Regions from separate parts of the Streptomyces sp. NPDC059897 genome, predicted to be linked through region 3. Evidence: riboswitches for the same ligand, from Rfam matches in the RefSeq annotation. Region 3 holds a riboswitch; each other region holds the start of a gene.

Region 1 (5,397 bases), on a different contig from region 3:
CGGAACAGCGGAAGGTCGCTGGCCTCGGAGGCGGCGTGGGCGACGGCGAGCGAGACGCCGAGGATGGCGTTGGCGCCGAGCGAGCCCTTGTTGTCGGTCGCGTCCAGGTCGAACATCGCCTGGTCGATCAGGCGCTGCTCGGTGGCGTCGTAACCGACGAGCTCCGGGCCGATCTGCTCGATGACGGCGAGGACGGCCTTCTCGACACCCTTGCCGAGGTAACGGTTGGGGTCACCGTCACGGAGTTCGATGGCCTCGAAGGCACCGGTGGAGGCGCCCGACGGGACGGCCGCGCGGCCGGTGCTCCCGTCGTCGAGGCCGACCTCGACCTCGACCGTGGGGTTGCCTCGGGAGTCCAGGATTTCCCGGGCTACGACGACGTCGATGGACGGCACGAGCATCTCCTTCTTGGATGTGACGCAGGCTATGCGGGCGGCTGCTTGGTACGTGGTCCCGCACCCCTGAGCGTAACCGGCTCGCGGGCATCGGCCATCCGAACGCCCGTCTCGTGGACAACGCCGACAGCGAAATGTTCCTTAACGGAACAAAAACAGCGACCTCCGTCCCGGCTGAGCGGGACGGAGGTCGCCGAAGTTGAGCGGCCCGTGGGGACGGGGTGCGGCGGGACTCGGCGTCCGCCGATGCCGAGTCCGTGCCTGATGGCCTGGGAGGGCCTTGGGTCCTGTGCGGACGGGTGGTCCTGTGCGGACCGGTGGTCCTGTGCGGACCGGACGTCTTAGCTGAGGTGCAGCTGCTGACCCGGGTAGATCAGGTTGGCGTCCTTGACGATGTCCTTGTTCTTCTCGAACAGCTGCTGCCAGGTCGTGCCGTGCGCCTCGGCGATCTTGCTGAGGGTGTCGCCGGACTCGACCTTGTACTCGCCGTCGCCCTTCTCGACCTGCTTGCCGGTCGGGGTGGTGACGGTGTCCTGCTTCGGAGCCTCCTGCTTGGGGGCCTCCTGCTTCGGGGCCTCCTGCTGCGGCTGCTGACGCTGCTCGGAGCGGTCGGCACGCTGCTGCGTGTCCTGCTGCTGGGTCTCCTGCTGCTGCGCGGAGGAGTCCTCGGCGCCACCCTCGTTCGGGGTGGAGGACAGGCCCGAGCCGCAGTTCGGCCAGGCGCCCGCGCCCTGGGAGGCGAGAACCTTCTCGCCGACGGCTATCTGCTGGGCCTTGGAGGCCTGGTCGGCGGTGGAGGCGTACTGGTCGCCGCCGTAGGCGGACCAGGTGGAGGCGGAGAACTGCAGGCCGCCGTAGAAGCCGTTGCCCGTGTTGATGGACCAGTTGCCACCGGACTCGCACTGCGCGACCTGGTCCCACTCGGACGTGGTGGCGGCGGAGGCGGAGGTCGCACCCATCAGCGGCACGGCGACGGCGGCAGCGGCGACGCCGCCGAGCGTGGCGACGCGGACGGCCTTGGACGGGCGGCGGTGCTTGTTCTTGCCGGAAAACAGCATGGAGATGTCTCCTCACCGACGCCTGCGAGGTGAGCTGTCGGGTTCGGGCCAGTGAGTGCCCGGCAGTCGCATCCTTGTGCGCTGCTTAACCCCAAGCCCGTCCGGTCTCCCGGAAGGGCACTTACCTGGGTCCCCCGCTCCTGCCTACGGCGCTTACGCGACGACTGTTCCCGTACGGACGTTGGCAGGATTCGGCGTGACATCCGTCGGGGCCCGCTGAAGCGAGCGGTCACGAACGTAAGCGGTCGATCCGCCCGATTTCAAAGTCGATCAGGGGCTTTGAGACCCATGTCTCACTCGAACGACACCGGACAAAGCCCCCTCAACCAACCTGAACCCTCACTGCCTTTTGTCCGATCCGTCCCCAAGATCCAGGCTCTGACCAGGAAGGATGAGGTCTGGGTCGGTACCGACCGTCTCCTTGTTCCGCTCGTAGAGCGCGTCCCATCCGCCCTGCACGTCCTGGGCCTTCGCGATGCCCCAGAGACTGTCGCCGGCGTGCACCTCGTACGTGTCGCCGGCGCGCTTGTCGTCGCGGGAGGCATGCCGTCCCTCTCCCGCACGGGAGCCGGCACCGTCGTCGTCGGCGCGGTCGCCGCGGTGGCGGCCGGACGTGGCACCGTCCGAGGCCTCGCCGGTGGGCGGGGCGGACGGCGAGGCCGTCTCGGCGGGGGCGTCGTCAGAAGGCGCGTGGGACTTGTCACTTGACGGGGTCGAGGAGTCCTCGTCCTGGTTACCGGAGGTATCGGCCGACTCGTCCGCCGACGGGTCCTCCGAGGCCTCGGAGCCCTCGGCCGCGTCGTGACCCTTGTCTCCCGAATCGGCCGATTCGGTGGAATCGGCCGAGCCGGTGGAATCGGACGGGTCCGCCGACGCGGTGGCGTCCTCGGTCTTCTCGTCCGACGTGTCGTCGGCGTCGGTGTCGGACGACCCGGAGGGCTGCGCCGACGGCGACGCGGACACGCCCGGGTCGACATCCGCCGAGCCGTCGTCCTTGGTGAGGTCGGAGGTGAGCGAGCACATCGGCCAGGCGCTCGGCCCCTTGTCGTCGAGAACCTGCTCGGCGACGGCTATCTGCTGCGAGCGACTGGCCTGGTCGGCACGCGGGGCGTAGTCGAGCCCCCCGTACTCCTCCCATCTCTCCTGCGTGAACTGGAGACCGCCGTAGTAGCCGTTACCGGCGTCCAGGCTCCACTGGCCGCCGCTCTCGCACTCGGCGAGCTTGTCCCACGCCTGCGCGGTCGCGGCGCTCGCGCCACTCGCGGCGAACAGCGGGATCGCGATGGCGCTGCCGGTGACTCCGGCGGCGACGACGAGAGCAGGGGCCTGACGGGGGCGACGGTGACGACCGTTCCCGGAGAGCATGCGTTTGCCTTTCGCGAGACTGATGCTGCTACGCGCGACGGGTGGTGCGAGTGGTGCGGGTTGTGCATGTGTCGCGATGATCCGTGAACGTAGCTGCACTCGAACGCCTGTCACAAGTCGATGCAGCGTAGATCACGTGAAAGTCACATTGTTGACGGCCCGTCAGTTCCGGTCGGATTCTGACGCGGGGTGAACTCCACCGGGAGCGTGCGCAGTCCGCGCATGATGAGCCCGCCACGCCACCGCAAATCGGTCGGTTCCACCGCAAGTCGCAGGTCCGGGAGGCGCGTCAGGAGCGTGCCGAGGGCGGCCTGTCCCTCCAGGCGGGCGAGCGGGGCGCCGAGGCAGTAGTGGATGCCGTGTCCGTAGCCGAGGTGCTGGTTGTCCCGGCGGGAGAGGTCGAGGGTGTCGGGTTCGGTGAAACGCGCGGGGTCGCGGTCGGCGGCGGCGAGCACGACGAGGACCGGGTCGCCCGCGCCGATCTCCTGGCCGCCGATGGTCAGCGGCTCCCTCGCGAACCGCCAGGTGGCCATCTCCACCGGCCCGTCGAAGCGCAGCAGTTCCTCGATCCCGGTCTCCAGCAGACCCGTCTCCCCCGCCGCGATCGACTCTTGCAGCCGCTCGCGCTGCTCGGGGTGCGTGAGCAGCGCGTACGTGCCGTTGCCGATCAAGTTGACCGTGGTTTCGAAACCGGCGAAGAGCAGGATGAAGGCCATCGCCGCGGCCTCGTTCTCCGTGAGGTGTTCGCCGTGGTCGGAGGCGCTGATCAGACCGGAGATGAGGTCGTCGCCCGGGTCGCCGCGCTTGCGGTGGATGAGCTCCACCAGGTACGCGCGGATCCGCTTCACCGCCCGGCCCACCCCGCCGCGCGGGCCGCCGCCGTGGCGGATCATCATGCCCGCCCACTCGCGGAAGTCCTCCTGGTCCTCGCGCGGGACGCCAAGGAGGTCGCAGATGGCGTAGATGGGGAGGGGGAAGGCGAAGTCGTGGATGAGGTCGGCCTCGCCCTTCGCCTCGAAGGCGGCGATGAGGTCGTCCGTCAACTGCTGGACGCGCGGCGCGAATTCGGCGACGCGGCGCGGGGTGAAGGCCTTCGAGACGAGGCGGCGCAGCCGGGTGTGGTCCGGCGGGTCGATGTTGAGGAGGTGGGTCGTCAGCTCGGCCTTGCGTTCGCCGGGGATGCCCGTCTTGCCCTTGGCGTGGCTCGGCTCGTCGTGGTGGTCCGCGTTCTTGCTGAGCCGTTGGTCCGCGAGCGCCTGGCGGGCGTCCGCGTACCGGGTGACCAGCCAGGCCTCGATGCCGCTCGGCAGCGTGGTGCGGTGCACGGGTGCGTGCTCGCGCAGCCAGGCGTAGGCGGGGTACGGGTCGCCGGCGAACTCCCAGCTGAAGAGTTCGGGGGCGCTGGTGGGGGTGGGGCTCTCGGTCACCTCCTGACCGTAACGGGCGCTACTCGCCGGTGAGGCCCTCGGTCGCCCGTACCGCGTCCCGGTAGGCGCGGGCCGCGGCTCTCAGGGCCGCCTCCGGGTCGGTGCCCTCCGCCTCGGCGCGCAGGGCGAGGGCCAGGAGCTCGTAGCCGACGCCCTCGCCCGAGGGGACCGGGACGTCCAGGTCCGCCGTGCGCACCCGGGAGCCGAGCTTGGCGGCGAGGGCGAGGCCCGGCTGGCCGAGGGGGACGCCGTCCGTGACCGAGGCGCGGCGCTTGGACTCGCCCTTCTTGCGGAGCCAGATCTCCCGGACCTCCTCCGGGGTCGTGGCGCTCTCGTCACCGAAGACGTGCGGGTGGCGGTGGATGAGCTTGTCGACGATGCCGCCCGCCACGTCGTCGATGGAGAACGGCTCGTCCTCGCCGGAGGCCTCCTCGGCGATGCGCGCGTGGAAGACGACCTGGAGGAGTACGTCGCCGAGCTCCTCGCGCAGTTCGTCGCGGTCGTCCGTCTCGATGGCCTCGACCAGCTCGTACGCCTCCTCGATCGCGTACTTGGCGAGGTCCTCGTGGGTGCGCTGCTTCGACCAGGGGCATTCGCGGCGGATGCGGTCCATGACCTGCACGAGGTCGAGGAGGCGGGCGCCCGGCAGGTCGTACGAGCCGGGGAGCAGCTCCAGGTTCGGCATCTGCTCGCGGCCGGAGCCGGCGAGGCGCGCCAGGCCGTCCGTGAGCTGCCGGTCGCCCTCGGCGGTGGCGAGGACGACGAGCGTGCGCCCGCCGTCGGCGCAGCGGTCGACGAGCTCGCGGGCGGTGGGCGAGGCGATCGTGACCTGGACGCCCGCGTCCTTCACGTACGGCAGCTGCGGGTGCGCGGAGTCGGCGCACAACACCTCGTCGGCCGTGCGGAGCGTCTGCCACGCCTGCCAGGACAGGAGCCCGGGGGCGACCCGGTGGCTGGTGGTGAGCAGGACGACGCGGCCGGCGTCGTCCCTGGCGTCGGCGGGGGCGTGGGGGTCGTGCGCCTCGGGTTCGTTCACCCCTCGAACGTAACCCAAGCCACTGACAACCCCGCCTCCCCCGCCCTACGTCGTCTGCTGCTCGGCCGGGGCTTCCTTGGTGATCTGCCGCAGCCAGGGGGTCTTGGCGTCGACCC
Region 2 (5,397 bases), on a different contig from region 3:
CCTCGCTCGGCACCCCGAGGTCGTCGAGGGCGCGGCCGCCGCCGCGCGCCGGTGGGGCGGCGGGGCCACCGGGTCCCGCCTGGTGACGGGCAGCACCGAACTGCACGCCCGCCTGGAGCGGGAACTCGCCGAGTTCTGCGGTTTCGAGGCCGCCCTGGTGTTCTCCTCGGGGTACGCGGCGAACCTCGCCGCCGTCACCGCGCTCGCCCCGCACGGCTCACTGATCGTGTCCGACGCGGGCAACCACGCCTCGCTGATCGACGGGTGCCGGCTCGCCCGCGGTGCCACTCAAGTGGCTCCGCACGCGGACCCGGAAGCCGTCCGCAAGGCACTCGGCACGCATGAGGGGCCGAGCGTCGTCGTCACCGACTCGGTGTTCTCGGTGGACGGCGACCGTGCGCCCCTCGCCGAACTGGCAGGGGCGGCAAGGGAGTTCGGTGCGGGCCTGATCGTCGACGACGCGCACGGGCTCGGTGTGGTGGGTCCCGGCGGGCGCGGCGTCCCGCACGAGGCGGGTCTCGCGGGCGCCGCCGACACCGTCGTCAGTGTCACCCTGTCCAAGTCGCTCGGCAGCCAGGGCGGCGCGGTCCTCGGCCCGGCCCACGTCATCGACCATCTCGTGAACGCGGCCCGCACCTTCATCTTCGACACGGGTCTCGCCCCGGCCGCGTGCGGCTCGGCCCTCGCGGCGCTGCGACTGCTGCGCCGCGAGCCCGAACGCGCCGCGCGCGCCCGGCACGTGGCGTCGTCCATGCATCAACTGCTCAGTGAAGAAGGGCTGTTGGCTGTGCGCCCCGACGCCGCGGTCGTCTCCGTGCGCGCCCCCTCGCCCGACGCGGCCGTCCGCTGGGCGGCCGACTGTCGGGACGCGGGACTCTCGGTGGGGTGCTTCCGGCCGCCCTCCGTGCCCGACGGCATCGCGCGGCTGCGACTGACCGCCCGCGCCGACCTCACGGCGACCGAGGTCGCCGAGGCCGTCCGGGTGATCAGCCGCACTGCCCCCAACGGGGCCGCTACCGCAGGGAGTTGACGAAACTCCGCCAGGACCGGGACGTGAACAGGAGCGCGGGCCCCGCCGTGTGCTTGGAGTCGCGGACGGCCAGCAGGCCGGTCGTCCCGCTCGTCCTCAACGGGGCTGTCTCCACGCAGTTGTTGGCGCCCGTGCTGCGGCTGCTGCGCCGCCATCGGACTCCGCTCAGCGACGTACTGCAGGCAATGGTCATGGTGCCTCCTCACGCGGTGCCGGCGCACGACGAGGTGTCGGCGTCCTCGTTTACCCGGCAATCTTTGCGATGAATTCCAGCGAATCCTCGGGTGACCTGGCATGGAGCAGAAGAGCGTCAAAGGCGTCCGTGTACGCCTTGAGGTCTTCTTTCCGTTCGAGGTAGAGGCTACTCGTCAAATGGTCGAGAACAACCACATCCAGATCAGATGTGTTCGGAAAAGAGAACACAACGAAAGGCCCTGTCAGGCCGATATGACCACCGGACGCGAACGGAAGCACCTGGATCCGGACATGCGGCATCGCCGCCGCCTCGGCCAGATGTGTCAACTGCCGCCGCAGCACACCGTTCCCGCCCACCTCCCTGCGCAGCACCGCCTCGTCGAGCACCGCGGTGAGCCGCAGCGGAGGATCGGCGCGCAGCACGTCCTGGCGTGCGAGCCGCACCTCCACCAGCGCGTCGATGTGCCGGTCCGGCGCCCCGTTCAGCACGGAACGTGTCACCGCGTGCGCGTACTCGGGTGTCTGCAGAAGCCCTGGTACGACGCTCGTCTCCAGAGTCCTGATGCGGCACGCCTGGGACTCGAGACTGATGAAATCGCGGTAGGCGGGCGGCAGCAGACCGCGGTACGCGTGCCACCAGTGGTGCCCGCCCGCCTCGTCCCCGCCGGCCAGCGCGACCAGCAGCTCCCGGATCCCGGGATCGCGGGCCTCGAAGGCGTCGAGCAGCCGCAGCACGTCCGAAGGCTTCACGCCACTGCGCCCTGTCTCGATCCTGCTCACCTTCGACTGGTGCCAGCCGACGAGCCGGGCCGCCTCCCCGCTCGTGAGGCCGGCCTGGACGCGCAGCGTCCGCAATTCGGCACCGAGCTTGCGGCGGCGTACCGCGGGACCGTATTTCATGGAGGACTCCTCGGGCTCCTCGCGCCACCCGGCCGGGCTCCCTCCCGGCCCGCACGGGACGCGTGTCTGAGCCGACGGTAGAGGACGGAGCGTGTCCCGGCCCAAATACGGTCCACCGGCGCAGAGTTCACCGCATCGAGCGACAGATATATGCATATCTTGGGGGATCGGCACCACAGTGGGACGTCCAAGTGGCAATCTGGCGCGAAGCAGTTGCCGGGGCCCGCGCGCGAGCGATCCGCGAGGCCGGACGAGCCACCTCGGCGGGAAAGGGACACGTCGCCATGGCAGACCATCAGGAAGCATCCGTCACCCTGCCGAGCGATCCCGCCTCGGTCTCGTCCGCCCGCAGGTACGTCGCGTCGGTTCTCGCGGAGTGGGGCATGGCGTCCGGCACCGACGCGGCGGACACCGTCCGCCTGATCGTGTCCGAACTCGCGACGAACGCGGTGCAGCACACCCTCGGGCAGTCCCCGACGTTCACCGTCGACATGGAGCTGGAGCGCGACGAGCAGCTGCGCATCGGCGTCACCGACAGCCATCCCCGCTACCCCAAGCGGCTGCCGGCCGCGGTCCAGCAGGACAACGGGCGGGGGATGGTCATCATCCGCTGTCTCACCGCGGAGTGCGGCGGCACCCTGACGGTGCGGCCGACCCCGGAGGGCGGCAAGACGGTGTGGATCACACTGCCCTGGGTGGCCTCGGTCAGTCGTCCCGCTTGAGGACCGCCCGCCGCATCAGCCACGGCAGCAGCCCCCACAGCCCGGCACAGATGCAGAACGCCCCGACGCCCGCGGCGATCCCGCCGGCCCTGCCGACGGTCACATCGACCACGAGCAGCACGGACCCGGTGAGCGCCAGCACGAGCGCCGCCATCCCGTACGCGGCGAGCCGTGAGGACACCCGTACGATCCGCCGCTTCGCGCCCATCTGGAACAGCACCCGGTGCACCGCGGCCGGCGCCGTGAACAGCGCGGCCGCGATGACCGTGAGAAGCAGCGTCGTCACGTACGTGGTCCGTTGGACCGTGTCGAGCGACGGGAACCGGGGAGTGAAGGCGAGCGTCAGCAAGAACGCGAACAGGAACTGCACACCGGTCTGGGTGACCCGGAGCTCCTGAAGGAGCTCACCGAAGTTCCGATCGGCGCGTTCCAGCGGCGTTTCGTTGCGCTCATTCATCCCTTACGAGTATCCGCTCGCGGCACGCTCAAGCGCGAGCGCGGCGCCTCACCGCACCCGGCCGTACAGCACGCTGTTCGTCCAGATCCGCTCCAGACGGACCACGGAACCGGTCTTCGGGGAGTGCCAGATGCGGCCCTTGCCGGCGTAGATGCCGACGTGGTAAATGCTCCGGCCGGAGCGGAAGAACACCAGGTCACCACGTGAGCGATGGGACCTGGAGATGTGCTTGGTCCGGTTGTACTGCTGGGCCGCGGTGCGCGGCAGCTTCTTGCCGGCCCGCTTGAACGAGTAGAGCGTGAGCCCCGAGCAGTCGAACCGGTGCGGCCCGGCGGCGCCCCACTTGTAGGGCGCACCCTTCTTGGACGCGGCGACCTGCAGTGCCTTGACCGATGCCGTCGCCGCCGATGCCTCGGATGCGGCGCCCGGGACCATGAGCCCCCCGCCGGCGACGGCGAGGGAGAGGGCGGAAGCGGTACCCGCCCGGGTCAGCAGCGACGGAACACGATTCAGCGCAGTCATGCGCAACCCTTCGTCAACCGCCTGTGAAGGATGACCTGTCGGGTTCGGGTGGCGAAGTTGCCCGGCCGCGTACCGCGGCTTCACCCCAAGGACCGTCCGGCGCGGCCTCTGACGAGGTGCGGCGGGGGCCCGTCGTGCTCGGGTCCTCCACTCCTGCCGATGCACTCCTGTCGACCTGGCATCCGCACGCTGGCAGGACTCGGCGTCCGTGCGGACCGCCCCGCCGCGGTGGCGGGGGCTTGTCGTCGCAACGGATCTTCACGCACGGCCGAGGCGAAAACCGTGGTGAACCGGCGGTAAGTGAGGCTCGTCACGCTTGACCCGTTCGGGTGGACGGTGCGGCTTTCGCCCCTGCCCGCCGAGGCCCGACGAGGCCCGTACCAGCGGCGGAAGGCCATATTCCGGCGGCCGCCTACGACGCGTACGCAACTTTGCCGGGCTCATTTGCGTACCGGAGGCTGGGCCGTCCGGGGTACCCCGTCTGGGTCGTTTGGGTCGCGGTCCGGCGGCTCGGATGTCCGGTGAACGCTCTGCGGCTCCGGTTGACTCGAACCGACTTCAACCGACCGGTTCTGAAGGAAGCGTGACCCGATTGGTTCGCCGCTCCCCGTCCAGGACGCGCAGCGCCCGCGCCAGCGTGCTCGCGTGCATGCGGCTCTCGCCCCTCTGGTGCATCAGGTTCAGCGCGTCCCGCAGTTCGACGGCCCTGCTCGCCAGCGCCTGCGCCGCGCGCAGGCCGCTGTAGGTGTCGTCGCCCCGGGCCGGGTTGATCCGCGCGACGAGATCGACGACCTCCAGATAGCGGTCCACGAGTTCGCACTCGGCGCGGGTCAGCGCGGGCAGCGGCGGGAGTTCGGGCGGATACATCGGCCGATCACCTCGCGCCGGGGGAGCGCAGGGTGGCGGTCCGGTTCTCCACGACGTGGTCCACCAGGCCGTACTCCAGGGCCTGTTCGGCCGTCAGCACGGTGTCCCGCTCGATGTCCGCGCCCACCTGTTCCTTGGTGCGTCCGCTGTGCCGGGCGAGCAGCTCCTCCAACTGGTCGCGCATGCGCGTGAGTTCACTCGCGTAGATCTCGAGGTCGCTCGGCTGGCCCTGGGCCGGCTCGGGCAGCGAGGGCTGGTCGATCACCACGCGCGCGCCGGGCAGCGTCATCCGCTTGCCCGGTGTCCCCGCCGCGAGCAGCACCGCGGCCACGGACGAGCACTGCCCCAGACAGGTCGTCGCGACGTCGCAGCCGACGAACCGCATCGTGTCGTAGAGCGCGGTCATCGCGCTGAACGAGCCGCCCGGGGAGTTGATGTACAGGGAGATGTCCCGGTCGGGGTCCAGGTACTCGAGGTGCATGAACTGCGCCATCACATCGTTCGCCGAGACGTCGTCGACCGGCGTCCCGAGGAAGACGATGCGCTCTTCCAGAAGCTTCGAATAGGGGTCGAGGGTGCGGCTGCCCGAACTGGTGCGCTCGGTGAACTCGGGCAGGACGTAGCGGCCGGACGGACGGGGCATGGGGGCCTCCTCAAGGCGCTGCTTCAGGTCTGGCTGCGGTGCGCGCTTCTCTAAAAATGTA
Region 3 (5,397 bases):
TGCGGGTCACCGCACTGGCGACGCTGCTCGCGGTCTCCGGGGTGGTGATCCTCGCCCTCGTCCGCGAGCAGACCGGCACGGAGGGCTTCTTGGTCGGGCTCGGCCTCGCCGTGCTGCCCGTCCCCCTCCTCATATCCGCGTTCCGCTGGCTGGACCGCGTACGGCCGGGCCCCTGGCGGAACCTGATCTTCTCCTTCGCGTGGGGCGCGTGCGCGGCGGCGCTGATAGCGATCGTCGCCAACAGCTTCGCGACCCGCTGGATAGAGACCGCGACCGCCGACCCCTCCAGCGCCGACACCCTCGGCGCCACCGTCATCGCCCCGATCGTCGAGGAGACCGCGAAGGCGGCGGCCGTGCTGCTCGTCTTCCTGTTCCGCAGACGCGACTTCACCGGAATCGTCGACGGCGTCGTGATCGCCGGGGTCACCGCGACCGGCTTCGCGTTCACCGAGAACATCCTCTATCTCGGCAACGCCTTCGGCACCGACCAGCTCTCCGGCACGGGCCCCGGCCTGACCTCCGTCACCGCCGCCACCTTCTTCGTGCGCGTCGTGATGTCCCCGTTCGCGCACCCGCTGTTCACGGTCCTCACCGGCATCGGCTTCGGCATCGCCGCCGCTATGGCGCCGGGCCGCGGCCGACTGCGCCGGATGCTGCTCCCGCTCGCCGGACTGTTCGCCGCGATGGGCATGCACGCGTTCTGGAACGGCTCGTCCTCGTTCGGCGAGTACGGCTTCTTCACGGTGTACGCCGCGTTCATGGTGCCGGTGTTCGGCGTCCTCACCTGGCTCGCGGTGTACGTGCGCCAGCGCGAGCTGCGCACCGTGCGCCAGGAACTGCCCGCCTACGTCGCCGCGGGCTGGCTCGCCCCGCCGGAGCCGTTCGCGCTCGGCTCGCTCAAGGCGCGGCGCCTGGCCCGCGACTTCGCCACGCACTACGGCGGCCGGACGGCGGCCACGGCGGTCGTCGAGTACGAGGACTACGCGACGTCCCTCGCACTGCTGCGCCACCGCGGCCGCCGCGGCAAGGCCGGCGCGGACTTCGTCGTACGGGAGCGGGAGCTGCTCGAGGCGCTGTGGGTGCGGCGCCACTACGCGCGCCCGGCGCTCGCGTACGGCTCCCAGATCGCGGCGCCGATGTGGCTGCCCCCGGTGTACGCGGGCCCGCTGGCACAGGGCCCCGCGTACCCCACGTACAACTACAACCCCTACCGGTACTGACGCCGGCCCTGCCGAGGGCTCACTGCTGCCGAGGGCTCACGCGGAAGCCACCGTCAGCCGGTCGAGGTCCGCCTGCGTCAGCCGCAGGTCCGCCACCGCGAGCAGCGCCGGGAGCTGTTCGACGGTCCGCGCGGACGCGATCGGCGCCGTCACCGTGGGCTGCGCGGCGAGCCAGGCGAGGGCGACCGTGGCGATCTCCGCGTCGTGGGCCTGCGCGATCTCGTCGAGGGCGGTCAGGACCCGCTGCCCCCGCTCGGTCTCCAGGTGCTTGCCCGCACCGGCGGCCCGCGCGCTGTCGACGGCGACGCCCGGCCGGTACTTGCCGGTCAGGAAGCCGGAGGCGAGCGCGTAGTACGGCACGGAGCCGAGGCCCGCGCGGGCGGCGACGTCCTGGAGTTCGCCCTCGTACGTGTCGCGCGAGACGAGGTTGTAGTGCGGCTGGAGCGCGACGTAGCGGGCGAGGCCCTCGCGGTCGGAGAAGTCGAGGGATTCCTTCAGGCGCTCGGCGGAGATGTTCGACGCGGCGATGTGCCGCACCTTGCCCGCCTTCACCAGCTCGTCGAGGGCGCCGATGATCTCCTCGACCGGCACCTCGGGCTTGTCGTAGTGCGTGTAGTACAGGTCGATGTGGTCGGTGCCCAGGCGCTTCAGGGAGGCGTCGGCCGCGGCCTTGATGTTGGCGGCGGACAGGCCCTGGTACTCGGGGTGCTGGCTGCCCTTGGTGGCGATGACGACGTCGTCGCGGCGCCCGCGCGAGGCCAGCCACGTGCCGATGACGGTCTCCGACTCACCGCCCTTGTTGCCGTCCACCCAGGCCGAGTACACATCGGCGGTGTCGATGAAGTTGCCGCCCGCGGCGACGTACGCGTCGAGCACCTCGAAGGACGTGGCCTCGTCGGCGGTCCAGCCGAACACGTTGCCGCCCAGGGAGAGCGGGAAGACCTCGAGGTCGGAGGTGCCGAGCTTGCGCAGCGTGGAAGAGGAGGAAGTCATGCTCTGCCTCAACACCCGTACGGAATACGGTATTCCGGGCGCACCCCGGAAGTTGCCCCAAGAATGGGCAAACCGGCAGCCCTGACGTCGGGGGGTCAGCGCCAGGACCGCCGGGGTTCACGGGTTCACGGACTCATGGGTCCTCAGAGAGAGAGGCCCTTGTCGCGCAGCCACGACCCGGGGTCGACGCCGGTGGACTGCCCGTCGGGGTGGACCTCCAGGTGGAGGTGCGGCCCGGTGACATTGCCCGTGGCGCCCACGCGGCCGATGACGTCGCCGGTGGTGACCTTCTGGCCCGCGCTGACATTGAGCGAGGACTGGTGGCAGAACCACAGCTCGGTGCCGTCGTCGAGCGTGAGCACCGTGCGGTAGCCGTACGCGCCCGCCCAGCCGGCCTCCGTGACCGTGCCGGAGTGGATGGCGCGGATCGGGGTACCGGTGGAGGCGGCGAAGTCGAGGCCCGTGTGGTAGCCGGAGGACCACATGGAGCCGGGCTGGCCGAAGGTGCCGGAGAGCGTGTACGAGGCGACCGGGAGCTTGAAGGCGGCGGCCAGCTTGCGCAGGCGCTCCTCCTCCGCCTTGCGGCGGGCCTCCGCCTCGGCCTTCTTCTTCGCGGCGATCTCCTTGGCCTTCGCCGCGTCCTGCTTGGCGGCGGCCTCTTCGGCGGCCTGCTGCGCGGCGGCCTCCTCGGCGGCCTGCTTCGCGGAGGCGTCGGCGGCGTCCTGCTGCGTCTCGGCCTGCTGCATGATGCGGGCCCGCAGTGCCTCGCCCGCGCCGGTCTGTCCGTCGGCGGCCTCGGCCTGGGTGATTCCGGCGCCGCTCAGCGGGGAGGCCGTGGCGCCGGAGTCGGAACCGGAGTCCGAGCCGTCGGATATCAGCGAGCCCACGCCCGGCAGCGACTTGGCCTCGGGCAGCGAGTCCTTGACCGCGGAGAGGTCGGGCATGGAGATGTGGACCGGCGGCTTGCCGCCCTGTGCGGTGGCGATGCCGCCCGCACCGACGGCGGCGACCACGCCGACGCCGAGAACAGTGGAGCTGCGCGCGAATCCGCCGCGGCGGCGGGCTACGCGATGCCTGCCGCGGACGGGAGCGAGGGACTCCTCGGTGGGATTCCACTCTTCCCAGGTCTCCTGCTCGACGCCGGAGGTGTCTTCGGGGCCGTAGAAGAAGTCGGGGGCAGGCCGGTTCGACGCCACGGGGGCGCTCTCCTTTCCTTCCTTCTCGCCTACCGGGTTAGCTGACGGGTTCGGAGCAGGAAGGTCTCCTACGGACACCAAAGGTGTCCGATTCACCCCAAGTTGGTGGTTCCCCGGCTCCCTTGCGGGATTAGGCGTGTGCGCACGGAGCCATCTCTTGTGACGGCTGGGACGACCGCGCTGCGTTATCGAACGTTAATAGACAGCAGACAGTAATTCCAAGCGCTTCCCACTGATCGTTCACGACTCTGGCCAGGACTTTTCAGGACACTAGCGGGCGGAACGGGGCGAGTTGACGTCACACCGTCCCCACATTCAACGGACTCAATCCTCTGACGGTACGTCAATTGTTATGCGGAGCGACGCCGTTCGACTACGGTCGGCTACCTCGAGTAACAAACGATCAAGGACCTCAGGTCCGCCGCACGGCGAGCAGCGCCATGTCGTCGGTCGTCCCGTTGCCGGTGTGCGCGCGCACCTCCGCGGCGAGGGCCGCGAGGAGTTCCTCGGGCCCCGGGAAGAGGCGTCCCGACAGCCGGGCCGCCGGATCGTAGAAGCGGCCGTTCGCGTCGCGCGCCTCGGAGAGCCCGTCGGTGTAGAGCAGCAGCGTGGCCGCGGACGGGAACGCCGCCTCGACGGCCCGGTCGGGCCAGCTGCCCAGTTCGCTCATGCCGAGCGGCAGCGCCGCCTGGCACGGGTCGAGCGCGCGTACGGTGCCGTCGCCGAGCAGCAGGAGCGGGGCGGGGTGACCGCGGTTCAGGACCCGCACGAGGTCGACGCCGTGCGGGATCTCGGCGAGCACCGCGGTGGTGAAGCCCTCGAAGTCGTCGATGCCGCTGCGCCGGGTGCCCTCGCGGGCCAGGGCCCGCTCCAGGCGCTGGGCGACCGCCTCCAGGGAGCCCTCCTGCTCGGCGGCCTCCCGGAACGCCCCGATGACGACGGCGACCGCCGCGACCGCGCCGAGCCCCTTGCCGCGCACGTCACCGACGATGATCCGGATGCCGTGCGGGGTGTCCTGGACCGCGTACAGGTCGCCGCCGATGAACGCGTCGGCCTGCGCCGCCTCGTAGCGCGCCGCGATGGCGAGACCGCCGAGCCGCCGGGCCGGCTCCGGCAGCACCGCCAACTGGGCGGCCTGGGCGATCTCACGGGCGGAGGCCAGCTGCTCGTAGCTGCGGTAGACGATCCGGTTGAGCAGGCAGGCCAGCAGGCAGACGGTGGCCACGGTGACGATCTCGGTGACGAACACGGAGTCGAGGTTCTCCGTGAAGCGCAGGTGCACCGCGACGATCGCTCCGATCGACACCACGCCGACCAGGGCCGTCGCGCCGAGCGAGAAGAACGGGGCGGCCACCAGCGGAGCCGCGCTGAACAAGGGGGCACCGGGGAAGCCGCTGGGGGTGACGTACTCGTAGACCGCGCCGCCGATGACGAGCAGCAGGGGCAGCAGCCGAAGGAAGAGGCGAGTGCTCGCGGTGTCGGAGCCGTGCCTCCTCCGTCTCCAGCCGGTGCCTCCTGTTCGCTGCCCCACCACTCGTCTCCTGCCGTTCCCTGCCAGCTTCCGGCGTCTCACCAAGAGTTCCCGCACGGGGACGCGGAGGCGAGCAGGGGTGGGCCGTACGGGTGGGGAACGTGACGTGCGCAACACGGGCGAGCATGCGGAAAACAAACGAACAGGGCCCGGAATCTCATGAGATTCCGGGCCCTGTTCTTCAGTAGCGGGGACAGGATTTGAACCTGCGACCTCTGGGTTATGAGCCCAGCGAGCTACCGAGCTGCTCCACCCCGCGCCGTTGTGTTCACAACTCTACGCCATCAGGGGGAGTGAACGCGAATCGCTTCGCGTGACCGCTCACGCGGCGGCGTGCGTCAGCGTCTCCCACGCCACGAACAGGTCGTCCGTCCCCTCGGGACGCTGCTTCTCGGTGAGCCTCTCGGTGTGCGGGAGGTCCATCTTCAGCCGCCCCTGTAGGTGCTGGAGCCCCACC

What was found. A riboswitch is a leader RNA that binds a small molecule or an ion and turns the genes downstream of it on or off. The one in region 3 is predicted to bind cyclic di-AMP.
Region 1: it holds a riboswitch for cyclic di-AMP, as region 3 does, so the genes downstream of both, ACFV9W_RS36260 (transglycosylase family protein) here and ACFV9W_RS31315 (M23 family metallopeptidase) in region 3, are expected to answer to the same signal.
Region 2: it holds a riboswitch for cyclic di-AMP, as region 3 does, so the genes downstream of both, ACFV9W_RS23850 (C40 family peptidase) here and ACFV9W_RS31315 (M23 family metallopeptidase) in region 3, are expected to answer to the same signal.

The regions. Positions count from the first base shown of each region.
Region 1 is NZ_JBHWKQ010000059.1:6,397-11,793, reverse strand. Features, by position in the region: gene eno (phosphopyruvate hydratase) at 1-395, opposite strand, end outside; gene ACFV9W_RS36260 (transglycosylase family protein) at 737-1,453, opposite strand; cyclic di-AMP (ydaO/yuaA leader) riboswitch at 1,458-1,660, opposite strand; gene ACFV9W_RS36255 (transglycosylase family protein) at 1,793-2,818, opposite strand; gene ACFV9W_RS36250 (cytochrome P450) at 2,962-4,245, opposite strand; gene ACFV9W_RS36245 (nucleoside triphosphate pyrophosphohydrolase) at 4,265-5,281, opposite strand; gene ACFV9W_RS36240 (SurA N-terminal domain-containing protein) at 5,327-5,397, opposite strand, start outside.
Region 2 is NZ_JBHWKQ010000022.1:98,093-103,489, forward strand. Features, by position in the region: gene ACFV9W_RS23825 (8-amino-7-oxononanoate synthase) at 1-1,030, shown strand, start outside; gene ACFV9W_RS23830 (DUF397 domain-containing protein) at 1,014-1,223, opposite strand; gene ACFV9W_RS23835 (helix-turn-helix domain-containing protein) at 1,274-2,125, opposite strand; gene ACFV9W_RS23840 (ATP-binding protein) at 2,410-2,847, shown strand; gene ACFV9W_RS23845 (DUF6328 family protein) at 2,831-3,304, opposite strand; gene ACFV9W_RS23850 (C40 family peptidase) at 3,353-3,826, opposite strand; cyclic di-AMP (ydaO/yuaA leader) riboswitch at 3,830-4,041, opposite strand; gene ACFV9W_RS23855 (hypothetical protein) at 4,385-4,693, opposite strand; gene ACFV9W_RS23860 (ATP-dependent Clp protease proteolytic subunit) at 4,701-5,336, opposite strand.
Region 3 is NZ_JBHWKQ010000039.1:48,499-53,895, reverse strand. Features, by position in the region: gene ACFV9W_RS31325 (PrsW family intramembrane metalloprotease) at 1-1,220, shown strand, start outside; gene ACFV9W_RS31320 (aldo/keto reductase) at 1,257-2,213, opposite strand; gene ACFV9W_RS31315 (M23 family metallopeptidase) at 2,357-3,409, opposite strand; cyclic di-AMP (ydaO/yuaA leader) riboswitch at 3,421-3,556, opposite strand; gene ACFV9W_RS31310 (PP2C family protein-serine/threonine phosphatase) at 3,822-4,940, opposite strand; tRNA gene ACFV9W_RS31305 (tRNA-Met) at 5,126-5,199, opposite strand; gene ACFV9W_RS31300 (alginate lyase family protein) at 5,262-5,397, opposite strand, start outside.